DNA from 2 places in the Polycladomyces zharkentensis genome. Region 2 is predicted to be linked to the other one. Evidence: predicted binding sites of a transcription regulator. Region 2 holds the regulator's gene; the other holds the start of a gene.

Region 1 (12,171 bases), 290 kb from region 2:
GTATTCCTGGTAAGGGGTGAGGTCGATCTTCTTTTCTTTCAACGTTTGAATCAGCCATTTGTGATCCCGCTTCGGCGTCGCCTGGATGTATCCGCGGATGATCAGGTCTTCAGTGATGCGGTCGGCGTTTTCCTTCAGCGCCAGCTCGCCGATTTTCCCCGCAATCGTCTGCCGGGCGGTATCCCGGAACAACTTGGGGACCGGACGTACCAAGTCCTCCAGCAGTTCTTTTTGTTCATCCGACCACATGTGCCGCGTTTTTTCGATATAATAAGCTTGCCATTCCAAGATCGACTTGCCGTCTTCCTTGGGCATCCCCTTGAGAAACTTGCGGAACATGAAATAACCGCCGATCGAGAGAAATCCGATCATGATCATGACCCAAATAATAACGGCCCATGTCATCCAAACCGGCATCGTACCACCTCTTTCGCCAACGTCGGTGGTCGGTGTGTCTTTGTTGTCGTCGAACCTCATTATATCCGGACTGTGTGGGGTTGTTCAAGCCGAGCGAGTGGGAAGAATCATTGGATAAGGAGATGTTGGGATGAAGGTGTTGATTGCCTCCGATTCTTTCAAAGGCAGTTTGTCTTCCGCGCAAGTGGTGGAAGCGGGACGTATGGCGGCGGAACGAGTCGATCGACGCATTGAAGTGGAGGGACTGCCGATCGCCGACGGTGGGGAAGGAACGGTGGATTGCGTGTTGCAGGCTGTTGAAGGGAAACGAATCCCGGTGAAGACGGTGGACCCGTTGGGTCGTCCGATCACCGCTGATTTGGCCGTGGTGGGACAAACGGCGATCGTGGAGCTGGCTTCGGCTTCAGGGTTAACGCTGTTGTCTCCCGCGGAGCGCAATCCGTATCAGACGTCTACATACGGGACGGGCTTGTTGATCCGGTATGCACTGGATCTGCCCGAAATCAGGGAGATTTTGGTGGCTGTCGGCGGCAGTGCCACCAATGACGGCGGGCTGGGCATGGCGCAGGCACTCGGACTGACAGCATGGGACAAAAAGGGAAGACCGGTGAAACAGGGCGGTCAACATGTGGGAGAGGTGGCGAAACTGGACACGAGCGGGATGCACCCGCGGTTGAAAGAGGTGAAGATCCGTGTGGCCTGTGATGTGGACAATCCTTTGTACGGGGAAAATGGTGCTTCCCAGGTGTTCGGCCCGCAAAAAGGAGCGACATCCGAGATGGTAAAGATGTTGGATGCGAATCTGCGCCGGTTGTCCGATGTGATACGACACGATTTGGGCGTGGATGTGTCCCGTCTGCCCGGAGGAGGGGCGGCCGGCGGGACGGGTGCGGGATTGGCGGCATTTTGCGGGGCTCGACTGGAACCGGGCATTGAGTTGTTGTTGGATGTATGCCGGTTTGACGAGCGGGTGAAAGAAGTGGATTTGGTCATCACCGGGGAAGGTAGGACGGACCGTCAGACCCTGCGCGGTAAAGCGCCGGTCGGAGTGGCCAAACGGGCGAAGCGGTACGGAAAGCCGGTGATCTGCGTGTCCGGTGCATATGATCCTGCGGTGGCAAAGGAGTTGAGAGCGTGCGGAATCGATGGCGTGTTCAGTCTTTGTCCGGGGCCGACGGATGAGGAAAAGGCGTTTGCGCATGCATCCGAATGGATGGTGTCCACGCTGGAAAACGTATTTGGTTTGTGGTTGGGTGTTGCCGGGTGATTTTGAAAAGCGGATGAGAAACCGGTGATTGGATCATGGGGCCAATGGTGATTCCTTGTTCCGAAAGAAGGGCTTCCCTTTATTGGCCGGCAGTCCGTGGCGTTTTTCGTATTTTCTGTGAAAGTCCTGAGGATTTCACCTGTGTGATATGATGGTGAAGGTTGGGAGCAGCGTTCAGTCTGTTTGGACGAGGTGGTAAACGTGAACCGAAAATGGATTAGGTATATCGGTTTGTGGTTGTGTATCTGGCTCGTGCCTTCATTGGCGGTGGCCCACACGCACCTGAAACAATCGACGCCGGGTGACGGGGAAACGGTGTCGCAACCAGTACAGAAGATCACGTTGGTGTTTGAGGAGCGCATCGAACAGGGAGGGTCGGTGGAACTTCATGACGGAGCCGGGCACACAGTGAAACCCGCTTCCGTGAAGGTTCAAGGGGATACGTTGGAAGCGACGCTGGGATCTGCCTTGCCGGCCGGCCATTACACCGCACAATGGAAAATCATCGGATTGGACGGTCATCCGATGCAAGGGTCGTTTCAGTTCGAGGTGAAGGCGGACCAAACATCAGCCGGTCAAAAACTGTCAAAGGCACCCAATCAACAGCCCGCGCCGCATCACAACCAACATTCCGCTCCGGCGAAAAAATCCGCTTCATCTCCGGTGATTTGGGTGGTGGCCTTACTGGTACTCAGTGCCGCGGTGATAGCGGGCTGGCTGTTCCGGAGGAAGCCGAAAGCATGATCGCATGGGTCCAAACGTTGGCCGAGACGATGGCAGTGACGTGCCTCGCCCTGTTGACGGGCGGGGCGCTTCTTTCACTGGTGGCGGACGAGTACAAACCGATCCTCGTATTTCCTCAGCGGCTGTTTCCCTTTGCCGCTCTGTTAGCGGGGATTGTTTCTTTTGTTCCCGTCCTGCGTCCGGTTCTTTTTTTGGCACCGGATACGGGGTGGATGGAGGCCGTTCGTCTGGGGGTGTTTCACTCGCGTACCGGGCAAGTGTGGCTGGGTTTGTTGGCAGCATCGGTATTACTCGCCCTGCTTCTTCTGGTGCGGAATTTACGCAGCTCCGGATGGACGGCCGGTTGGGCCTTGTGCGGTACATGGATGATGATCCTGATCAAGTCGTGGATGGGCCACGTCGCATCGGTTTCTGGTATCAGTGGTTGGGTTTTGCAATCGGTTCATCTGACCGCGGTATGTGTATGGGCGGGTATATTGATGGTGGTCGGTTTCTTTACTGTTGACACCGTGCGCTGGCTTTCTTTCCTTCGTTGGTTTACACCGACGGCAATCGGTTGCGTAACGGCCGTCATCCTGGCCGGTTGGGGATTGATGGGCATCATTGCTCCCCAGTATGTTGCTTCCTGGGTTTTGCCTTATGGGGAAGCGTTGTTGTTCAAACAATGGACAACGGCGGGAGTTTTGGTCACGGCCGGGGTAAATGGCGGATGGATTCGCCGCAAACTGGCACGGGGGGAAGAGGTGAATCCCCTGCCCTGGATCCGTGCGGAAGCGGTCCTGATTTTGCTGGTGGTGGCGATCACCGCATGGATGAGTCAGGAAGCGGCACCGCACACCGTGGCGGAGACAGTGCAGGCTGTTGGTGTATCCCCGTTGTTTGAAGGATTGTTTCCCGGGAAATGGCATCCCGGTTTACGTGCCGAATGGCAGGGACTTTTCCTCGGGGGATTGTCGATTTTAGTGGCGCTGACGCTTTTGGCGATGATTCCGTTGTTGTACCGCCAGCGACGCTCGGCCTACGGTGCGGTCTGGTTGGCCGGTTTGGCGGCGTGTGCCGGTGTTTTGGGCGTGTTGGTTTGGGCATACGGCGGTTAATCTGTCATGTCACCTGAGCAAGGTGACTTCTTTTTTGTTTATAAAACGTAATAATTACGATTTACAAAAGGAGATTCCTTGTATAAAATGAGATTTGTGCAGTTAAAATCAGTAGTGAATTCGATTTGAGGGGGAGAGAGGGATGAAAGAGAAAATACCGGTCACCGTATTGAGCGGCTATCTGGGATCGGGGAAAACGACGATTCTCAACCATGTTTTGCAAAATCGGCAAGGGCTCAGAGTGGCCGTGATTGTCAATGATATGAGCGAGATCAATGTGGATGCCGGACTGATCGACCGGAGCGGCGCATTGTCCCGGACGGAAGAGAAGTTGGTGGAGATGTCCAACGGGTGCATTTGCTGTACACTGCGGGAGGATTTGTTGCGGGAAGTGGAGCGGTTGGCCAGGCAGGGCCGGTTCGATTACATATTGATTGAGTCGTCAGGGATCAGCGAGCCGGTGCCGGTTGCCCAGACATTCACCTACTTGGATGAGGAACACGGTATTGATCTGTCGTCACTGTGCCGGCTGGACTGTATGGTGACCGTGGTGGATGCGTACCGTTTCTGGCATGATTTCGCTTCGGGCGAGACCTTGTTGGACCGTCAGCAGGCAGTAAGTGAAGAGGATACACGGGATGTGTCCGATTTGTTGATTGACCAGATTGAGTTTTGCGACGTCCTGATCCTCAACAAATGCGATCTGGTGGAGGAGGGGGAATTGCAACGGCTGGAGGCCGTTTTGCGCAAACTGCAACCGCAAGCCAAGCTGATCCGCACTTCTCACGGTCGTATCAACCCGTCGGAAATCCTGAACACAGGCTTGTTTGACCTGGAGCGGGCCAGTCAGGCGGCCGGCTGGATTCAGGAATTGCAAAAAGACAGCCATACTCCCGAAACGGAGGAGTACGGCATTTCTTCTTTCGTCTACCGGCGACGTCGGCCTTTTCATCCTGAACGGTTGGCCCGCTGGATGGAAGAGTGGCCGGAAACGGTCGTTCGCGCCAAAGGCATGATGTGGCTGGCCACGCGCCATGACACCGCCGTGCTGCTTTCGCAGGCGGGACCGTCCATTCAAGTGGGACCGATGGGCCATTGGATTGCCGCCCTGGAGGAAGAGGAGATGGAGAAGGTGTTGGCGGCCGAACCGGAGACGGCACGGCGGTGGCACCCCATTTGGGGAGATCGTGTCACGGAGTTGGTGCTGATCGGGGTAGACATGGATCGGCAACAAGTGGAACGCGAGTTGGATGCATGTTTGTTGACCGATGAGGAAATGCTGTCCGATTGGTCCGCTTTTCCCGATCCGTTGCCGGGTGCGGCAGAGGGGAATGTATCTTTGGCCTGAGCAGTGCCGCATAAGCGAGGTCGCTTCCCGGAAGTCAGCGGATTACAAGCGCACTCCGGCGGCAATGGCGCGTTTGTGCCGAGGGCTGTTCAGGAATTGTGACTGATGCAACCGGCACGATTTCAGCAACTGGCATTTGGCGAGAGGATTCCACAGTGATGCGGAAGTGACGGGCGACCATTGACAGCCGGTGGCTCCGTCACGCTTCTTTTTCCATGTATTCCGGATACTCCAGCAGAAAAGCCTGAACGACGTTTGCGTATTCCTCGTCAGGGATTTCATGCAGGCGTTGTGAGCGAACTTCGAAAAAATAGAGGTCGTCCTCCGGATGGTCCCGGTTGTAGTACAAGGCATACACCCGATTGTCGTGCCGGAAAGTGGCACCCAAAACGGCATGAACCTCTCTGTCTTCCGTCTTCAGTCTCTGGAAGAAAAACGGTTCCACCTGATCCCAGACCGTTTCGGTGTAGGTTTCCCCCGGATAACGCAACCACAGGGTACCATCTTTCCATTCCGCCACAAACAGCTGGGCTTTTTCCTCTTTGGGCCATAACAACAAGAGATGTCGCACGTGCTCGTGGATAAACACATACTGGTGGGGCGTGTCAAATTGGATGTGCAAAGCGATTCCCCCTTTCTGTCCAGGTTGAAACCAAAGTTCGGCGTTCGATTACTGCGGATGCCAATGTCCCAAGCATCCCACATCTTCAGACGTGTGGCGTGTCAATGCAACGGGTTCCACTTCCTCCCCATCCATCTGTCACTTTCGGTTCTCCTCAGGATAATAAATCCCTTCCATCTCCCACAAGTACTCCATATTTGTCAGATGACGAGTGATTTCCTGTTTATTCATCCTTGCAACCGCGATCAATAACGCGTTGATCAGGCTGAGCGGGGCGACGAAGGAGTCGAGGAAAGACGGCGAGTTGCTCGCGGCGATCAGGTATAGATCCGTCGCGTTCGCCAGAGGAGAACGGTGGGAATCGGTAATCGCCAATGTCCTCACCCCGTTCTTCCTAACATATTGCAAGGCTTGAACCGTTCGTGACGTATAGCGGGAAAAGCTGATTCCAATGACCAAATCATTCGAACCCAGTGTGGAAAGTTGTTCATACATCGTATCGGATTCCGTGATCAGCCGGGTGTTTTTCTTCAGCAAATGCAGATAAAACGCCAAGAAGGAACCCAAAGCATGGGAGCTGCGGAACGCGATGATGGTGACGGATTTTGCTTCGTTGATCTGTTGAACCGCTTTGCCGAACATGTCGATGTCCAACATCTGAATGGTTTGTTTCAAATTGGACAGATCATCGGACAAAACTTCATAGGCGATGCGTTGTTCTTCGGAGTACATTTCTTCCGCCATGTCCAGCCGTTCGACCGTTGTGACACGTTTGCGAAGCTGCTCCTGCAAACTGCGTTGCATTTCCGTAAATCCCGCAAATCCGAGGGTGGTGGCGAAGCGGATGACGGTCGCTTCGCCCACGCCTGCTTGTTTGGCCAACTGGGCCGTTGTCAAAAACGGTACGCTGTCCGGGTGTGTCTCGATATAAGCCGCAATTTTCCGTTGTGACTTGCTCATCCGGCTGATATTCTCGCGTATTCTTTGAAAAACGTCTTGCTTGTCGGACAAGGGTAATCCCTACTTTCTCACCAAGCTTTTGACGGCAAGCTCCAATCGTTCCAGTGTTTCATCAATCACTTCGGCGGTATGTGCCGTTGACAGGGAAAAACGATTGAGCGGTTTGATGAAAACCCCCTGGTTTAACAAGTGCGTGTCCAATTTCCTTCGCAAGGACAGATTCGACTCCAGTACATCCTGGATTCGGCGGACAGGCTGATCGGAAAGCACCAGATTGAAAATGCTGCCCACACCGATGGTCTGTGATGCGATCCCGTAGCGGTTCAAGATTTCCTCCATTCCCTTGCGCAATTGCGTTGTGTTTGCTTCCAGTTGCGGATAGACGCCGGATTCTTGAAGAGTTTGGATCGTGGCCAACCCTGCGGTGAGGACAACGGGATGACCGTTATAAGTGCCGCTGTGAAATAAGGGTTGACCCTGACCGAGTGACGGTTGTCGCTGTTCGGTTGTCAGAATGTCCACTCCACCGGCGGGTGAACATATTTCCATCATCTCCCCCCGTCCTCCGACGGCGCCGACAGGAAAACCGCCACCCAACACTTTTCCGAGGGCGGTCAAATCGGGGATTACCCCGTATAATCCCTGGGCTCCCGACAATCCGGTGCGAAACCCGGTCTTCACCTCGTCAAATATCAGTACAATCCCATATTGGTGTGTGAGTTCGCGTAACCGTTTCAGAAAAGTTTCATCCGGTGGAATAAATCCTCCCTGGACGGGTTCCATGATCACAGCGGCGATTTCATGGCGATGTTGATGGAGGATCTCTTCCGTTTGGTCCCATTCATTAAACGGGAGGACCACGGTGTTTTCTGCGTAATAATCCGGCAGAGCGAGGGAATCCAACGTTTTTACCGGACGCTGCTCGCGCTTTCGTTTTTGGGAAGTGACGCTGATCAGCACTTGATCATAACTTCCGTGATAGTGACCTTCAAACTTGGCCAACTTTTTTCTCCCGGTCCACGCCATGGCCAAGCGAATGGCCAGCAATGTGGCTTCCAATCCCGAGTTGGTGAAGCGAACCTTTTCGATCCCGGGGTACAAGTCGACCAATACGCGGGCCATTTCCGCTTCCAGAGGGTGGGGTGTTCCGAAGATCGTGGTACCGATTTGCGAGAATGTATCGTTGATGGCAGCGATGATTCTCTGATCCCCGTGCCCCAAAATGAGCGCTCCGTAACATAGGTTGTAATCAATATATTGATTGCCGTCAACATCGTACAGGTAAGCGCCGGAAGCTGAGTCCATGACGATGGGGTAGGGAGCGAAATATTTGATGTTGGCTGTGACTCCACCCGGTATCCACCGGGCCGCTTCACGGTACATTTGGGCGGAACGAGCAGTCTTGCGGACGAAGGGAGCATCCATTTCCATCATTGTCACCTCATTTGAAATATATACTCCATAATTACGCTCAAATAGGAGTATATATTTCATTTAACGCATTGTCCGTTCATTGTCAAGGAGCAATTTCAGATGCCGAAGGGAAATAGATGGTTGATCAGCTGCGTTTTGATATGTAAATGAAAAAGGCGTGTTTTTCCTCATCGCAATGGAAAACACGCCTTTTTGTGGTTACGTCGTTTGTCTCGGCAAAACGACGATGTATCCGATCATGGGACCGTTGGTTTCGGCGGTGGGATGAGTATGGCAAATCAATTGAAATGTACCGGGTTTGTAGGCCGTAAAGGAGACGCGCGTGATTTGTCCCTGTCTGACATTGCCCCGTACGTTGTATCCTTGGATGGAAAACGGATGTTCTTTGCCGCTGACGCCCCGAATGACCAGATGAACGCGATCCCCCTGGTGAACCACGATCATACCGGGGTCCCACCGGTATGCTTCCAGCTTTTTTCCTTGGTACCGACCTTTGAATTCCCCGGTTACCATATAAAACGTCTTTTCCTGTGATGGCGCAGTCGGTTGACCGGCGGAAGCGTTACGTGCCACAAACGGTGCATTCGTTATATAGACGGCACCCGTCAGGAGCAGGACTGCCACCAAATACAGCCAAAAACGTATTGGTAACATTACCAGACCTCCTTTTGGAAAGGTTATTTTCAATATCACCGGCGGACAAATTTTTCATCCATTTTTATGGAATAAATTGGAGTTTGTATCATGGAATGGGTGGTGCATATAATAAGAACAAACGTTCTGTCGAACGCTCCAAATCGAGGTGGGGAGTTATGGTGGACATCGTACTCCAACAGGCGGTTCGCCGGAACGAACCGGTGGAGATCATTTATATGGACAACCGGGCGGGTACGATCACCCAACGGCAGATACGGATTTACCGGATGACGGCAGAAACGGTCCAAGCTTATTGTTATGAGCGGAAAGCCGTGCGCACCTTCCGGCGGGACCATATTTTGGCTGCACAGAGGGGGGAGCGGCGGCGTGGATCGTGGCAATAAACTGTGGGAGGGCCACCGGATGTTTCTTCCGGAACATGCGGCGTTGTACCGTGAACGAAAACGGGAACGGCATACTCCGCCCGTATTGGACGAACAGCGATGGGAAGAGATCGACCGGTTGGTATCCGAAGCCATGAGGGAAGGTCGGACACTGCGTTGGACCATTTTCCATCCCGAAGGCCCCTATGTCGTCCAAGGCCGCGTCGGCCGGATTCGTCCCGAACACGGATGGATCGAAGTGCGCGGAGCAGGAGACGGGATTCGGGTCCCGCTGAATCGTCTGATCGATGTCGCCCCGGTTGAAGAGTGAAACAAAAGGTCGTCCGTATGGAGAAGGTTTTCGAAAGCGGCGAAACCGTGCTATACTGATGAGTGGATGATGAGGTAACGCTTCCATGCGAACAAGCAGCATGGGACAAACCAGACAGGAGGTTCAAACCATGGCTTCCCATATGCAACCGCGTCCCGAAGAGAACCAAGAAAATGACTTGCTCGACATGATGGTCGGCACGGGTGTTTCTATTGCCTTTTTTATGGGAATCGCCTTGATCGCCGGTGTTATCAGCTATTTCGTCAAGGGATAATGGCCCGCGCGTCGCGGGGGAGAGGGCCGAATCAGGGTGTCGCGCCCTCTGTTTTTGTTGCGCGGCGGGCGGTTGGCAATCCCGAGCGCTTGCGCTATACTTGCAATAGCCGGAAGAAGCGCTTTCGGTTTCTTTCTGCTGTTTGACTGTTTCAAATGAACTGATTATTGGAAGTCGTTTCTCCCAATCAGATGCAAAACCGATCGCGACGGGGGAGAACACCAGGATAGGGGGATGGAGCATGAACGTACATGAGTACCAGGGCAAAGAGGTGCTGAAACAGTACGGGGTTGCGGTGCCGAACGGGCGAGTCGCTTTCACCCCGGAGGAAGCGGTGGAAGCGGCCCGGGCGTTGGGCGGAGAGCTGTGGGTGGTCAAAGCGCAAATTCACGCCGGCGGCCGCGGCAAAGCGGGCGGGGTGAAGTTGGCGCGCAGTTTGGATGAAGTACGCGCGTATGCGGAAGAATTGTTGGGCAAAGTGCTGGTCACCCATCAAACCGGCCCCGAAGGGAAAGAAGTGAAGCGCCTGCTGATCGAAGAAGGCTGCAAAATCGAGAAGGAATATTACGTCGGGATGGTCGTGGACCGTTCCAAAGGTCGCGTGACGATGATGGCTTCCGAAGAAGGCGGAACGGAGATTGAAGAAGTGGCGGCCAAGACACCGGAAAAAATCTTCAAGGAAACGATTGATCCGGCTGTCGGTTTGCTCCCGTTCCAAGCCCGTCGTCTCGCTTATGCGATCAACATCCCCCGCGATCGGGTGAACCAGGCCGTCAAGTTCATGATGGGCTTGTACCAAGCGTTTGTGGATAAAGATTGTTCGCTGGCGGAAATCAACCCGCTCGTCACAACGGCTGACGGTCGCGTGATGGCGTTGGATGCCAAGCTGAACTTCGACGACAATGCCCTGTATCGTCATCCCGACATCGTGGAGTTGCGCGATCTGGATGAAGAAGATCCGAAAGAAGTGGAAGCTTCCAAATACGACCTCAACTACATCGCCCTGGACGGCAACATCGGCTGCATGGTGAACGGGGCCGGCCTGGCGATGGCAACGATGGACATCATCAAACATTACGGCGGCGAACCTGCCAACTTCCTGGATGTGGGCGGCGGCGCGACGACCGAAAAAGTGACCGAAGCCTTCAAAATCATTTTGGCGGACCCCAATGTGAAGGGCATTTTGGTCAACATTTTCGGCGGGATCATGAAATGCGACGTGATCGCCACCGGTGTCGTGGAAGCGGCCAAACAGGTGGGATTGGATCGCCCCTTGGTTGTGCGGCTGGAAGGAACCAACGTGGAAAAAGGCAAACAGATCCTGAACGAATCCGGCTTGAAAATCGTGGCTGCCGATTCGATGGCCGACGCGGCGCAAAAAATCGTTTCGCTGGTGAAGTGACGCAAAACGAGATCATCTGGAAAGGCGGGTTCGAAGTTGAGTATCTTCGTCAATCAAGACACCAAAGTCATCGTGCAGAACATCACCGGTTCCACCGGCTCGTTCCACACCAAGCAAATGCTCGAGTACGGCACCAAAATCGTGGCCGGTGCCACCCCGGGCAAAGGAGGCGCCGAAGTGGAAGGCGTGCCGGTTTTTGATACTGTGGCCGAAGCGGTGGAAAAAACGGGGGCCAACGCGTCGGTGATCTACGTGCCGCCGGCATTCGCCGCGGACGCGATCATGGAAGCGGTGGATGCAGAACTGGACCTGGTCGTCTGCATCACCGAAGGCATCCCGGTATTGGACATGGTGAAAGTGAAACGGTATATGGAAGGCAAAAAGACGCGTCTGATCGGACCCAACTGTCCGGGCGTCATCACACCGGGCGAATGCAAAATCGGAATCATGCCCGGATACATTCACACTCCGGGGCACGTCGGGATCGTGTCCCGCAGCGGCACGCTCACTTATGAAGCGGTGTATCAGTTGACCACCCGCGGCATCGGACAGTCCACTGCGGTGGGGATCGGCGGCGACCCGGTGAATGGCACCAACTTTATCGACTGCCTGAAAGCGTTCCAGGAAGACCCGGACACCAAAGCCGTCATCTTGATCGGCGAAATCGGCGGTACGGCCGAAGAAGAAGCGGCCGAATGGATCCGGGATCATATGGACAAACCGGTGGTCGGGTTCATCGGCGGGCAAACGGCGCCTCCGGGCAAACGGATGGGGCATGCGGGCGCCATCATCTCCGGCGGTAAAGGTACCGCGGCGGAAAAAATCGCAAAGTTGGAGGAGTGCGGGGTCAAAGTGGCACCCACTCCGGCCGCCATCGGCGATACGCTGGTCGAGGTTCTGAAAGAGAAAGGCTTGCTGGAAGCCTGCATCACGAAGAAATGACATCACGGCTTTTTTCAGGGGACCCACACGGCATGGTCCCCTTTTTTATTCAGCTGGAAGCGGGGTGGGACCGTGGAGGAGCGGGATGCATGGATCGCTGTGCATCAGGTGAAGGGAGCGGGTTGGCATACCATTGATCGGTTGCATCGGGCCGGTTGGGTTCCCACGAATCCGATGACCCCGTCCGTGATGGAGGCGGTCAGGGCGATGGGTGTCACGCAACAACGATTGGATCGAATCAGGGAAAAATGTACCCCGTCGTTTGTCCGTGAAGTGAAGGAGGAATTACGAAACAGGGAGATTTGTACGGTGAC
Region 2 (12,171 bases):
CGATGTATCGGTAGTGGGAAGTCGCCAACACAAGGATTTTGAGGAATATCTGGTGTCTAAAGAGGAATGGGAACAAGTCCGTGCCACCGGAAACGTTCGGTTGACGGTTCCTCTTTCGGTGGAGGAATATCTTGAGGAAAGGACACAGGCGCTTCGGAAACGCCTGGAATACGTTTCAGAAAACCTGAACCGATTGGAAGATGCCCGACTGGAAGATGGAAGTCTCCATGTGGACCGGTTGGAAAAAGAAACACCCCCGGAGGCAGAGAAACTAAGCGACATCCTGTATGCGATACTACCACGGGTGAAGCTCACCGAACTGCTGGCTGAAGTAGCCCACTGGACGGGTTTTGACGAAGCGTTCATCCATGCTTCCACCGGCCACCCACCAAAGGGAGACGAAAAGGCCGTGGTGCTGGCAGCACTGATGGCAATGGGGACTAATATTGGGTTGACCAAGATGTCGGAGGCCACCCCGGACATCTCCTACCGGCAGATGGCCAACGCCGTCCAGTGGCGGCTGTACGACGACACCATGAAACAGGCTCAGAAAGTCCTGGTCCGATTTCAGCAAAAACTCCCCTTAGCCCGATACTGGGGTGACGGGACCACTTCCTCCTCAGACGGGATGAGGGTCCAAGTTGGGGTTTCTTCCCTTCACGCGGAGACAAACCCGCATTATGGCCGCGGAAAAGGGGCCACCTTTTATCGGTTCGTCAGTGATCAGCAGGTGGCTTTTCACGATCTGGTGATTAACGCCACAGCCCGGGAAGCACCGTATGTAATCGATGGTTATCTGAATCACGAGACGGATCTTCAAATCGAAGAGCATTATACGGACACAGCGGGGTATACGGATCAAGTCTTCGGGTTGGCCCACCTGTTCGGGTTCCGCTTCGCTCCTCGCCTACGAGATCTGCATAATGCCCGGTTGTTTACGATCGAGAGTGCAGACCAGTTCCCCCGATTGAAAGAATTTCTCCGCTATAAAATCCATACTCCGATCATCCGGAAAAATTATGACGATGTTCTCCGGATGGCACACTCCATCCAACAGGGAACCGTTTCTGCTGCTCTCCTTATGGGAAAGCTCGGGTCGTACGAACGCAAGAATGAACTATCCAAGGCCCTGCAGGAGATGGGGAGAATCGAAAAAACGATCTTTCTCTTGGATTACGTGTCGGACAAGGCTTTGCGACGCCGAGTTCAACGGGGCCTGAACAAGGGTGAGTCAATGAACTCCCTCGCCCGGGCCATTTTCTTCGGGAAACGCGGTGAACTGCGGGAGCGGGCACTGAACGACCAGTTGCAGCGGGCCAGTGCGTTGAGCCTTCTCATCAACGCCATCAGCATATGGAATACGGTCTATCTGACGAAAGCCGTAGAAGCATTGAGAAAAACCCGTTCCATCCCGGAACCCTTGCTGTCGCACATCTCTCCTTTGGGGTGGAACCACATCAACTTTCTTGGGGAATACAAGTTTTCTCTGGATCGGGTCCCCAGTCTGAACAACCTTCGCCCACTCATACCTTTGGGTGAATAACGAAATAGGTATTATTTCCTAAAATCCCAATTATACCGGACGATTTCAGGAATGAAGACGGTAGTTACGTTCCACAACCTTGCTTCGTACTTAAAACACGAGAAAACGAAAATCTGACGGCCTGAGAGGGATTCATTCTGTTACTCGTGAGAAGAAAACGAAGGAACCAATCCCCCGTATTTCGGCGGGGGTTTTGTCTTAAAGTGAAAAAAATACCTTTTTGCTTCACTTGGTTGCTCCCTCAAGGAAATAAGCCAATCTCACGAATCCTCACTCGTTCTCCCTTTTTCAAGGAACAAACGAACCACTTGACGGAGGATGTTTGAAGGAAAGAAAGGAGTTGGCTATCCAGTGGGCAGTAAAGAAGGGGGAGGTACCCCTTTTCCAAAATATAGTCGCGCATGGATCTCCACTATACCCTTGTGGCGTGCCCTCCCATGTCTCACAGGGTCTTCGCCCTTACATTCCTTCGTTCAGCCTGCCAAGGGGTGGAGGCCAGTGGAATACTTAGCGACAGGGTCATGCCCGTATGGTCTCTTTCGTACCGGCTCTCCGCGCTTCGTTTGTCCGTGATGAAGGTAAAACGGGAAGAATCCAGAGATTATACAGCCATCTGTATCTGGGAACAGCGAATGTCTCCTAGCATCTTGTGAACATCATAGGTCATCTGTCGCCTGCCAAGTGTGAACAAAACCCGGATTAACTTGCAACACAGAGCAATCAGGGATTGCATCTTTTTCAGCGGATTTTCCGGACGCGTCGTCAGATACCGATGTAATGCCCGAAATTCCGGATTGTGGGCTGTCAGCGGTAGAATGGCTTTAAACAACAGAGATCGTAGACGAGGTCGTCCCCTTTTGGTGATGCAAGTGCGCCCCTTGTGCTGTCCGGAACTGTTTTCTTTGAGGTTCAATCCTGCCAGTCGGATCACCTGTTGTGGATGATCATAGGCCGTCAAGGGACCCACTTCCGACAGAAACCCGGCTACGGTCGCCCATCCGATCAAGGGGATACTCAGCATCTCCCTGGTACCGGGAATGGACTGTAGCAGCTCTTGGATTTTGGTGGAGAGTTGATCCATTTGCCGACGTAAAAACTCATATTGCTCCAGAAGCATTTGCAGCTCCATCCGGGCCATCGTCAAACCCTCGGTTAAACCAATGGAATTCCGGGCGGTTTGCACCAACCATTCGGCACGTTTTCTACCCACAGCCCGCTGAACCACAGTTTTCCACTCGGCTGCGATCCTTTCCGCTCCCCGTTCCAGGATGTCCTTGGGAAGTGGAAAATGCTTCAGCGTGTACAGGGAAGCCTTTCCTTCCCAGTCCTTAAACACTGTCGGGTATTCGGGAAAATACCGATCGAACCAATGGTGCATCCGGTTCTTAATTCGCTTGAGATCTTCCGTTAACCGGTCCCGTTGGATCATGGCAATCCGTAGGTCGGCATAGACACTAGTCGGCACATTAGGTTCCGAGTACCGCCCGTCTTTAACCAACTGAGCGATGACCTTGGCATCCTTTACGTCGTTCTTGGTTGGTGAATTGTCGTCAAGTTCCTTGCTTTTCTTTACGTGTAAGGGATTGACCAGCACCACTTGGATGCCTTGTTTTCTAAGAAACTGAGCTAATGGCAGCCAATAATGGCCGGTTGGTTCCAATCCAAAAAGGACGTGCGTTTTCTCATGTTCTGCCTGGAGTGTTCGAATCCACCGAATCAGCCGGTTGAATCCAGCATGGGTGTTCTCAAACGTCAAGCGGGATCCGTACTCGATTCCTCGAAAGTCCTGTGCCCGGGCCACATGAACTTTCTTGGCGATATCCGCACCGACAATGAGGCTAGATTCTGTGATTTGCTCCAATTTCCGATTTTGTTTATACTTCATGTGAGTACCTCCTTGTTATTCAGGGATCAAGGCCTTGACACCCCGTATGTTAACAGGAGGTACTTTCTTTTTTCAAAGTGCCTCTTCTTTTGTTACAGGAATGCTTAGCGTAGGATTTTTTTAAATTGCTGGCGGTACCCCGTGCTGTGGTATATTCGTTTATCTTGCAAACCGGTTTGAAATAAATAAGGAACATACTGTTGAAAAGTTGACTGACTTAATCGGCGAAACAGATATCGACCATTTCTCTCGTCAACTGATTATCCTACACAAACATCCATTCTCGCTGTTGATATAGATTGAGCAAAAAAGACTGCAAAAGGTGTCAGGAATCCGTCTGCCGATCGAATTAGGGACATAATGGAAGGAGCATGCTATGCATACTGCAGCAGAATGAAGTCGATTGCCACGGCCACACATGATGGGAAAATATTGGGGTGCCAACAGCATTTGTAAGTGTCCAACGCAGGGGGAAATTTGATCGTAGCATAAGGTCTTACGATGAAAATCAAGATGAACAGGTGAAAAGCTGTGAAGAACAATACTGAGCGTATTCAACCCCGTTAAAAATGAGCGGTTTCTTTCCGTTCTTGGCGTAGGTTATTTTAAAAAGCCGGTGAAACGTTCTCATGAAAAGAACCCAATGGGTATTGTTGTTCCGCGATTCGGCATGATTCGGTCGGATATGCGATCACACGTGAGTTTGGGAGAAGAACAAAGTGACTCCCGTCAATTGGGGGGAGATTCCGTTAAATAAAGGCTTTAGGGAACCGGTTGTTTTGTGTCCAAAATGTGTCTAACGAAATGATCCGGTGAACCCAACCCTCACCGTTCGTTTGCAGGGTTCTACCAGTTGTACAGGTAAGGAAACACATGGCGGATAACCGTCGTCGCCCGTTCGGGAAGATGGTGATTCCCTTCGCGACGAACGGGCGGGTTGTTTAAAGAAAACGACGGACGGTTGGCCTATTTTTGTACAAAATCAAACTGCTCCCATGTGCTCGCTGTCGGACGGTTCGCCACCAGAACTGAATCCAAGTTGAGATCGGCGCTTAAGTAATTGTGATTTCCAAGATTTTTCAACGCTTTTTTTCCGTTTGCCTGAGTTTCCACCTGGAAGGTTTCCCATGGACCGACAGTTTCTTTATCGGCGAAAACCGAGCCATCTGATTTGACGGAGACGAATTTGTAATCGGTCGAAGACAAGAGTGCCACTTTGCCGTTGCCCAGGTCCTTCACTTCAAACATTTCCCATACGCTGGCGCCATCGCGGTTTGCGCGGAGTTTGCGGTCACCGACAAACTTGTCCACTGTCACAAATTTGTCGTTGGCCGCCGCTTTAAGCGCGATGAAGTTTTTCGCGGGAGCGGGTTCATACTCATTGTTTTGGCGCTGATAGACGCGGACATAATCGATTTTGTAATTTTGCGGGAAGATGGTGGTGTTGTCCGGCGCGCCGGGCCAATCCCCGCCTACGGCCAAATTCAGGATGATGAAGAAATGATGGTCAAAGACCCACTTGCGCCCGTCCAGATCGTGTGGCGTCCGCACTTGGTACAGTTGGCCATCCACATACCACCGAATCACGTTGGGTTCCCATTCCACCGTATATGTATGGAATTGTGTGCTGATGGTGTCAGGCGTATCATGATAGGCGCCGATTCCCGTTGAACCGTTGTAACCGGGACCATGCAGAGTTCCGTAAACAGTGGCGGGGGTTTTGCCCACATATTCCATGATGTCCAATTCGCCGCAATTGGGCCAACCCACTTGGCCATAGTCGCTCCCCAACATCCAAAATGCGGGCCACATGCCTTGTCCCCGAGGGAGTTGTGCTCTTATTTCGATTTTGCCGTATTTGAAATCAAATTTGCCTTGGGTATTCAGTCTGGCGGAGGTATAGTTAAAGGTTCGGCCATTGTAAACCTTGTCTTCCCGTTTGGCTTGGATGACCAAATATTTGTTCCCGGCATTGTTGGGATCATTTTCGAAATAAACGTTGTTGGTCGTGTATAGTTGGAGTTCGTTATTGGGACCGGGGCCGGTTTCAAAATTCCACTTGGAACCATCAACGCTATTGCCGTTAAATTCGTCACTCCAGACTTGCACCCAAGAGCCGGCCGCTTCAACCCGCTGGAGAGAGGGCGGCATCAACCCGTACGCCAGGGTGGCAGTCAAGAACAATAAACATATTCCCGCGGCCAACGACTTCTTCAATAACATGGAGGTACCTCCTTTTTGGATGGATGGGAGACTTAAGACAACACAACCTTGTGCTCTCTTATTTTTCTCCATTTTCAAAATATAAAATTCTTTATGTATAATCTTATGATACATGCTGCAATCAGTCAATAGGGGTTATCGGGCAGGGCGGACGCAACAAATGGATTTCATTTCTTGGGCAGGTGGCGGCAAAGCGTTGTTTTTGTATCAACCGTTTAAAACCTCAATTTCCCGTAAAACGGCCTCCCTGTTTCCATCACCACGGATTCCCGGGATAATGCAGCTGTCAGCAGCGGTTGGGCACCGAGAACGATGGACAATAAGCCGGGGGATACGTCTGCATCCAAAGCCAAGAAGAAAAACAACTGATATCCAACTTGCATCGTCAAACCGGTGATGATCACATCCCGCCACTCCGATCGATCCCTCGGCCAAGCGGGACGCAAACATAGGGATATCCCCCACATCGGTACCATGGCCCATATATGACGCAACGACAGAAAAGCCATCGGCGAAGCGTCTTGCAATCCCCACTCCACAAAAATGGCGCCGCTGCTCCACAACAGGACAAACACTGCCGGTATGATCCACTTCCCCACTCAACATCGACCTCTTTCCCGGCTTATCTCAGTGACTTGCTCCGCACGGCTAAAGTACCGGAGGCACTCCCTTCGGTCGCCGTGGGCTTCTCGCTTCATCCGGCATGGCAACCCACATCCATCCGCGAAGGCTTCGTCCAATCTTGGAAAAGGGTCGGTTCTGATTGTCCGTATTTCTGCCCAGGAACGTATCCCAATCGGAGGATTTCTGCGGCATTGACCTCTCTGCCTGCCACATATCCGCATGGGCAACGATAGATACGTTTTTTTCATGTCTCCTTTACGCTCTGACCACATTTGGAGCATGCCTGTGACGTGTTGTGAGGATCGACCGTGATCACCTGCTTGTCGGTTGTCTTGTAAGCCGTGAATTGAACCGGCATCCTCCAACCGGCATCAGCCCGTGGATTGTGATTCTTCATCAGCATGGATCAGAAGGGAATTGAAACAATGTCAGACTTGTGAGAGAGGAAGCCTTCCCGCGTCCGACGCTCGCTTCTCATCCCAACCCTAAAGGGCTGGGTTTTCCCGCTCGCTCTATATAAAACCACCCTGATATCGCAATTCATACACTTTTGTATCTTTCAGGCGGATTTCCTCATATCCATGAAAGCGATCCAGTGTTCCCTCCCATTGGTTCAGATAGATAAGCGACCCATTTTTCCAGATGTCCGGCCCCCGATAAGGCGCCTCCTCCGATCCCAAGCGCAATGCTTCTCGCAAGAATGCATAGATGGAACGAATCTGTTCCCGATCGCTGATGTTGAGCACTCCTCCCCCATAGCTCATAGCCCATACGGGTTGGTCCAAATGATATACCGTTTCCATCCCTGTAAACCTCTCCATACCGAAATAGATATCCCGGTAGAAATAAGCACCATCACGATATTCCAATTGTTTGGATCCTTGTAACTGTGGTGGGACGGTAGCATCGTCTCCTTGGGAAGCATATGTGGATCGTTTGGCTGTTAGGAGGAAAGAAATGAGTCTGCGGTGCATATGGATCATCTTTGTGGTTTGTTATGCAAACCTGTATGTAATATTATACGGTTTGTTGAAATCATGACAGCAGAAAGATTGCATTAATTCCCACTTCTTCTACATCATATCATAGATATTGGAACTTGTAACAAGCGAAAAACACATGGATGAAAAGGGGGTAGAAAGAAAAAATACCGAGCCGGCAAAGTATTTCCCCTAGCTCCGCGGTCCCCACAGCATCACGGACACCCCAATCAAGCAGATCCCTGCTCCAATCCAGTCATAAAAATCGGGGGTCTTCTTATCGATGACCCATCCCCACAAAACGGACATAACAATGAACACTCCCCCGTAAGCAGCGTAAACCCGCCCAAAGGAAGGGAAAGATTGAAAAGTGGCGATTACCCCGTACAAGGCCAAGGTAAGCCCGCCAACCATTCCCCAGTAAAACGGCTTTCCCTCCCGTAACCAAAGCCAGATCAGGTATCCTCCGCCTATTTCCGCCAAACCGGCAAGAAAAAACAAAATCGCTGCCTGAATCATTGGTTTGTTCACCCCATCCATTTACCAAGCCGGTCTTCAAAGAAAAGCCTGGTTCCTTCTCCGATCCACGCGATCGGCTGATCAAAGGATTCCAATGCCCGGACCGCAGCTTGCGCATTGGTAGCTTTGGAGTCATTATAATACGCGACACCTTCCACCCCGGATTACGTGATCGTCACGGCAATTCTGTTACTGCTGGCCATCGGGGTTGTCATGGTGTACAGCGCCAGTGCCGCCTATTCGTATCATCTTGCCGCCAACGTTAACTGCGAATCGGCCAACATAGTATAACATTCAAAAGGGGTCCATATGAAGGATAAGTGAATCATCATGGCCGGAAGCAGAATTCGGTATGGTGGGGCATATGCTTGCTCTTACTCTCTCTCATCCTCCTTCACAGAATGATATATACAGTGAAGGAGGTGTCTTCTTCATGTGTTTGCCATGCACCAGTAAACGTTAGATTCACTCAGTCAGCAACGGTGTACGCGTCGGTGGTCGTGTCCCGATCGCTACCCAACAATCTGTCCGAAGTACCGCTAATGCTCTTGTGGGCAAAGTGGTGATAGTCCGTACCACATTGGGATCGTTTGTCGGTTGCCTTCTTGGTGTGTCACGAAGGAGCATTCGGTTACTTGTCTTCAACGGGGTTTTCTTCATGTCCATGACAATCCCCAGACGGATCATTTTTTCCATTTTTCGCTTCCCTTGCCCATAAATCTCGGCGGTCATCCCCGGTTATCTGGGGCTTTTTTTACTCTATAACAGGAGGCAATCCGAAGGGGCGATATTGTCGAAGCATCAGACTTACCACTCCAGAGGTATCACTAAAGGGAAGTATGTCAATCGTGGAGGCATGTTTTCCGGAACACATATTCCGGGGAACTGATGTTTGTTCTTTGGAGCAGATTCGTGTATACTGGAGAAAATGGGAAACATCATCGACTAGGAGTTGAGGGTGATGACAACGCGACTCTCCTCGCGGCAAAAGGCAATCTTGGACTACATAAAGAAATCGGTCAAAGAGAGGGGATATCCACCGTCTGTTCGCGAAATCGGAGAAGCAGTGGGCTTGGCGTCCAGCTCGACGGTACATGGTCATCTTGCCCGTTTGGAAAAGAAGGGGTTCATTCGACGCGATCCCACCAAACCGCGGGCCATTGAACTATTGGATCGCGGTGATCCGGAGGAAACGGTCCGCTCCTCTGACACCGTATTGGTACCGCTGGTCGGGAAAGTCACCGCGGGGGAACCGATCACTGCCATCGAAAATGTGGAAGAATACCTCCCTCTCCCTCGTCGCCTGGTCGGCAATGCAGAACGGGCGTTTGTCTTGTCCGTTCACGGCAACAGTATGATCAACGCCGGTATTCTCGACGGTGACCATGTGGTGGTGCGTCAGCAGAACACCGCCGAAAACGGGGATATCGTCGTGGCGATGACCCATGACGGGGAAGCCACCGTAAAACGCTTCTACAAAGAAAAGGATCATATCCGCCTGCAACCGGAAAACGACGAGATGGAACCGATCCGCCTGACAAGTGTCAGTATTTTGGGGAAAGTAATCGGGGTATTCCGGGAAATTCATTGAGAAACAGAGAAGTGACTGAGGCCATCAACAAACCCAGCGGAAATAACGCTGGGTTTGTCATTGTTGCAGCCTCAGTTTTCTCCTGTCAATTTACAACATTGATGCAAGAACACCACTACGCGTCTAAAGGATCAATTCCTGCTTTTTCGGCTTCCTTGATCCGCTTTATGAGTTTCTCCAATGGAATACCCGCATAATTGGTACTCGTATAATCCAGCTGATACACAAAACCGGCTGCGGACCTCGACTCCGTAAGTGGATGGATCTCCAGTTTCCATCCATTCAAATCATGTGCAAGATGCTCCTTTTGCTCCTCATTCTCGATTGCAAAAAATGCAACTCCTCCGGGACGGTCCACAAAATGATCGTGATACACACAATGACCTCTTTTTTTGTCCCCGATATAATCATTAAATAAAGCATTTGCTTCTCTTAGCTTCAATTGTTCAGGAGCGTTGGCGACTACAAGATAACACCGGGGTTTCATTATTTTCACCTCCTTGTATCGCAAATGAAAAATGAATGAACATTTTCGATCACACAAAAGGGAAATCCTTCTCCGGTACACAGTAGCCAACTCTGAGATTTGTAATGATACCCTTATGGAACGAAGGGTAAGAGTGGACCATTGTCTCCAAAAAGGATGTCTGCCCTGGAGAATCACCCACCCCAACAACACATCAGCAACCGTGAATAAAAAGACGAGAATAAGAAAAGCCTGATATTTGAACAAACCAAAATGGGTGATAAAGATGAGAAAAGGTTATCTGATCTTCATCGCATTGGTCCTACTTTTGGCGGGATGCAATCCAACCAAACAAAGCAGGGAAGCAAATCCTCGTCCCAAGCAGCTGAGCAATCAGGCTGCTCATCCGGAAACAGTGCCCATGGAGAGCAGAGGCAGGATACTCCCTGACAAAAGAGGGGATCATAACCTCCCAACCAACGCATCCAAACCCCGCATTGAGTCCATTGGCTTTTTGGAACCGGTCAACCCCGTGCAAGCAGTTTCCGATGTCAATGAAGCCGGTCGGAACTTGACTTACATCGGTTTTTTCAGTTACCGCGTTCAACCCAATGGAGATTTGATTCCTTTAAATGATGCGATCCCCTTGTCAGCCGCCAAACGGAACCGTGCAGTCCCGATGTTGGTGATCACCAACTTCGCTAATGGAAATTTCCAGCCGGATATCGCTCACCGGATCTTTACGGACCCCACGGCGTCTCAACGGCTGATTCAAAACGTAATCCGTGTCATGAAGCAAAAGGGATACCGTGCCTTAAACATAGACTTTGAACACATCCGCGAAAAAGATCGGCAGCTGTACAATGGATTTTTGGCGAGATTCGTGCCACAGATCAAAAAGGAAGGCTATCCGGTATCCACCGCCCTGGCTCCAAAATCCAGTGACAAACAGGCTGGTCCTTGGCATGGTGCCCATGATTATGCCTTCCATGGAAAAATAGCGGATTTTGTCATTTTGATGACCTATGAATGGGGTTGGACCGGCGGACCTCCCATGGCCGTTTCTCCGATCCCTCAGGTTCGTAAAGTCGTGAATTATGCCGTTTCCAAGATCCCTCGGGAAAAGATCATCATGGGAGCGCCGCTGTACGGTTATGACTGGACCCTGCCATACAAAAAAGGCGGCCCCCCGGCTAAACGGGTGTCGCCGCAGGAAGCCGAGACTTTTGCTCACATGAAGTCGCTGAAAATCCAATACAATAACCGAGATCAAGCTCCGTACTTTTTCTACACGGATCAACGGGGCAAAAAACACGTGGTCTGGTTTGAAAACGCACAGAGTGCCCAAGCCAAATTCAACTTGATCAAGGAGTATCGGCTTCGGGGGATCGGCTATTGGGTTCTGGGCGAGGATTTCCCCAGGAACTGGTCCCTGCTGCAAGATAACTTCAACATCCGTAAGTATTGAATCAAAAAGGGAAAGGGCAACCGACGTAATTGCGACCATTACGTATCCACCGGAACAAGAACCCCGTATAAACATGCGGGGTTCTTGTACAAAAACGAAACACGATCGCAGAAATTCATGCTGGCGGTGTATGCGGGGGAAGCTTCAACCGTCCATCATTAGCTGTCCGATGACACAAATCAGCCCTCCCACTACAAATGCCCACAGCATGGGCAATGCAGGGAATAATTTCTTTCCGTTGATAACTGATGGATGACAGCAAAGCTCCTGTTGCCACGGACGATTCACACCTTGCGCTTTTCCCCTTCTCATTTGGTTCAACACATGTTCATACGTTACAATAGCCGAACAACAGCTTCCGCTGCTCCCGATAAATCATCAAACCGCAATTCCCGAATCGGTCTTGCGGAAGTTTGAAACCGTGTTTCGCCAACAAATCAACCGGTCTACCCATGCGGAATAACAGAATAAAATTTCTCTTAACTGCTTCGCTTGATCCGCTTTCATCAATGTTCCATACGTAGATCCTTTTGCAGAAACCCTTATGAATTCAGCATTTCCGTATTTGCCAAACCAAACAAGATACGTCTCTTTCTCCTTGTTCTCGTAATTCACTTGGAAACGGGCATCCTCTTTTCTGGACATTGACGGATTTGTTCCTTCTTTCCAATTGACGTTCTCTACAATCGTCATTACCTTTTCAACGATCTTCGTTTCATCAATCGTTGTTTTGTATCCATTCGTTTTTTGAATCACAATTGCAATGGGTTTTCTTGCAGGCATTTCACTGCAACCCACTAACCCGAGCAACAGCACACAGAAACATAGCAAAAACGAAATTTTACGCATTTCAATTCAACCCCTTAATCGGA

The links. The regulator LexA, encoded in region 2, represses DNA repair genes until DNA is damaged. The targets are predictions, from matches to a motif close to CGAACATATGTTCG.
Region 1: the regulator LexA is predicted to act here: its motif matches at 8,658-8,671, upstream of JQC72_RS07385 (WYL domain-containing protein).

The regions. Positions count from the first base shown of each region.
Region 1 is NZ_JAFHAP010000008.1:13,947-26,117, forward strand. It holds gene JQC72_RS07340 (DUF2621 family protein) at 1-417, opposite strand, end outside; gene JQC72_RS07345 (glycerate kinase) at 548-1,684, shown strand; gene JQC72_RS07350 (copper resistance CopC family protein) at 1,886-2,428, shown strand; gene JQC72_RS07355 (CopD family protein) at 2,425-3,525, shown strand; gene JQC72_RS07360 (GTP-binding protein) at 3,668-4,873, shown strand; gene JQC72_RS07365 (hypothetical protein) at 5,073-5,495, opposite strand; gene JQC72_RS07370 (MurR/RpiR family transcriptional regulator) at 5,634-6,506, opposite strand; gene JQC72_RS07375 (aspartate aminotransferase family protein) at 6,516-7,889, opposite strand; gene JQC72_RS07380 (cupredoxin domain-containing protein) at 8,088-8,543, opposite strand; gene JQC72_RS07385 (WYL domain-containing protein) at 8,702-8,929, shown strand; gene JQC72_RS07390 (YolD-like family protein) at 8,949-9,239, shown strand; gene JQC72_RS07395 (hypothetical protein) at 9,370-9,513, shown strand; gene sucC (ADP-forming succinate--CoA ligase subunit beta) at 9,755-10,915, shown strand; gene sucD (succinate--CoA ligase subunit alpha) at 10,952-11,857, shown strand; gene dprA (DNA-processing protein DprA) at 11,930-12,171, shown strand, end outside.
Region 2 is NZ_JAFHAP010000008.1:304,497-316,667, forward strand. It holds gene JQC72_RS08655 (Tn3 family transposase) at 1-1,543, shown strand, start outside; gene JQC72_RS08660 (IS110 family RNA-guided transposase) at 2,145-3,428, opposite strand; gene JQC72_RS08665 (family 16 glycosylhydrolase) at 4,395-5,651, opposite strand; gene JQC72_RS08670 (EamA family transporter) at 5,867-6,250, opposite strand; gene JQC72_RS16865 (zinc ribbon domain-containing protein) at 6,520-6,678, opposite strand; gene JQC72_RS08680 (DUF5680 domain-containing protein) at 6,788-7,144, opposite strand; gene JQC72_RS08685 (YnfA family protein) at 7,448-7,774, opposite strand; gene lexA (transcriptional repressor LexA) at 8,736-9,365, shown strand; gene JQC72_RS08695 (hypothetical protein) at 9,481-9,852, opposite strand; gene JQC72_RS08700 (glycosyl hydrolase family 18 protein) at 10,118-11,299, shown strand; gene JQC72_RS16870 (SpoVA/SpoVAEb family sporulation membrane protein) at 11,444-11,509, opposite strand; gene JQC72_RS08710 (YhfM domain-containing protein) at 11,678-12,148, opposite strand.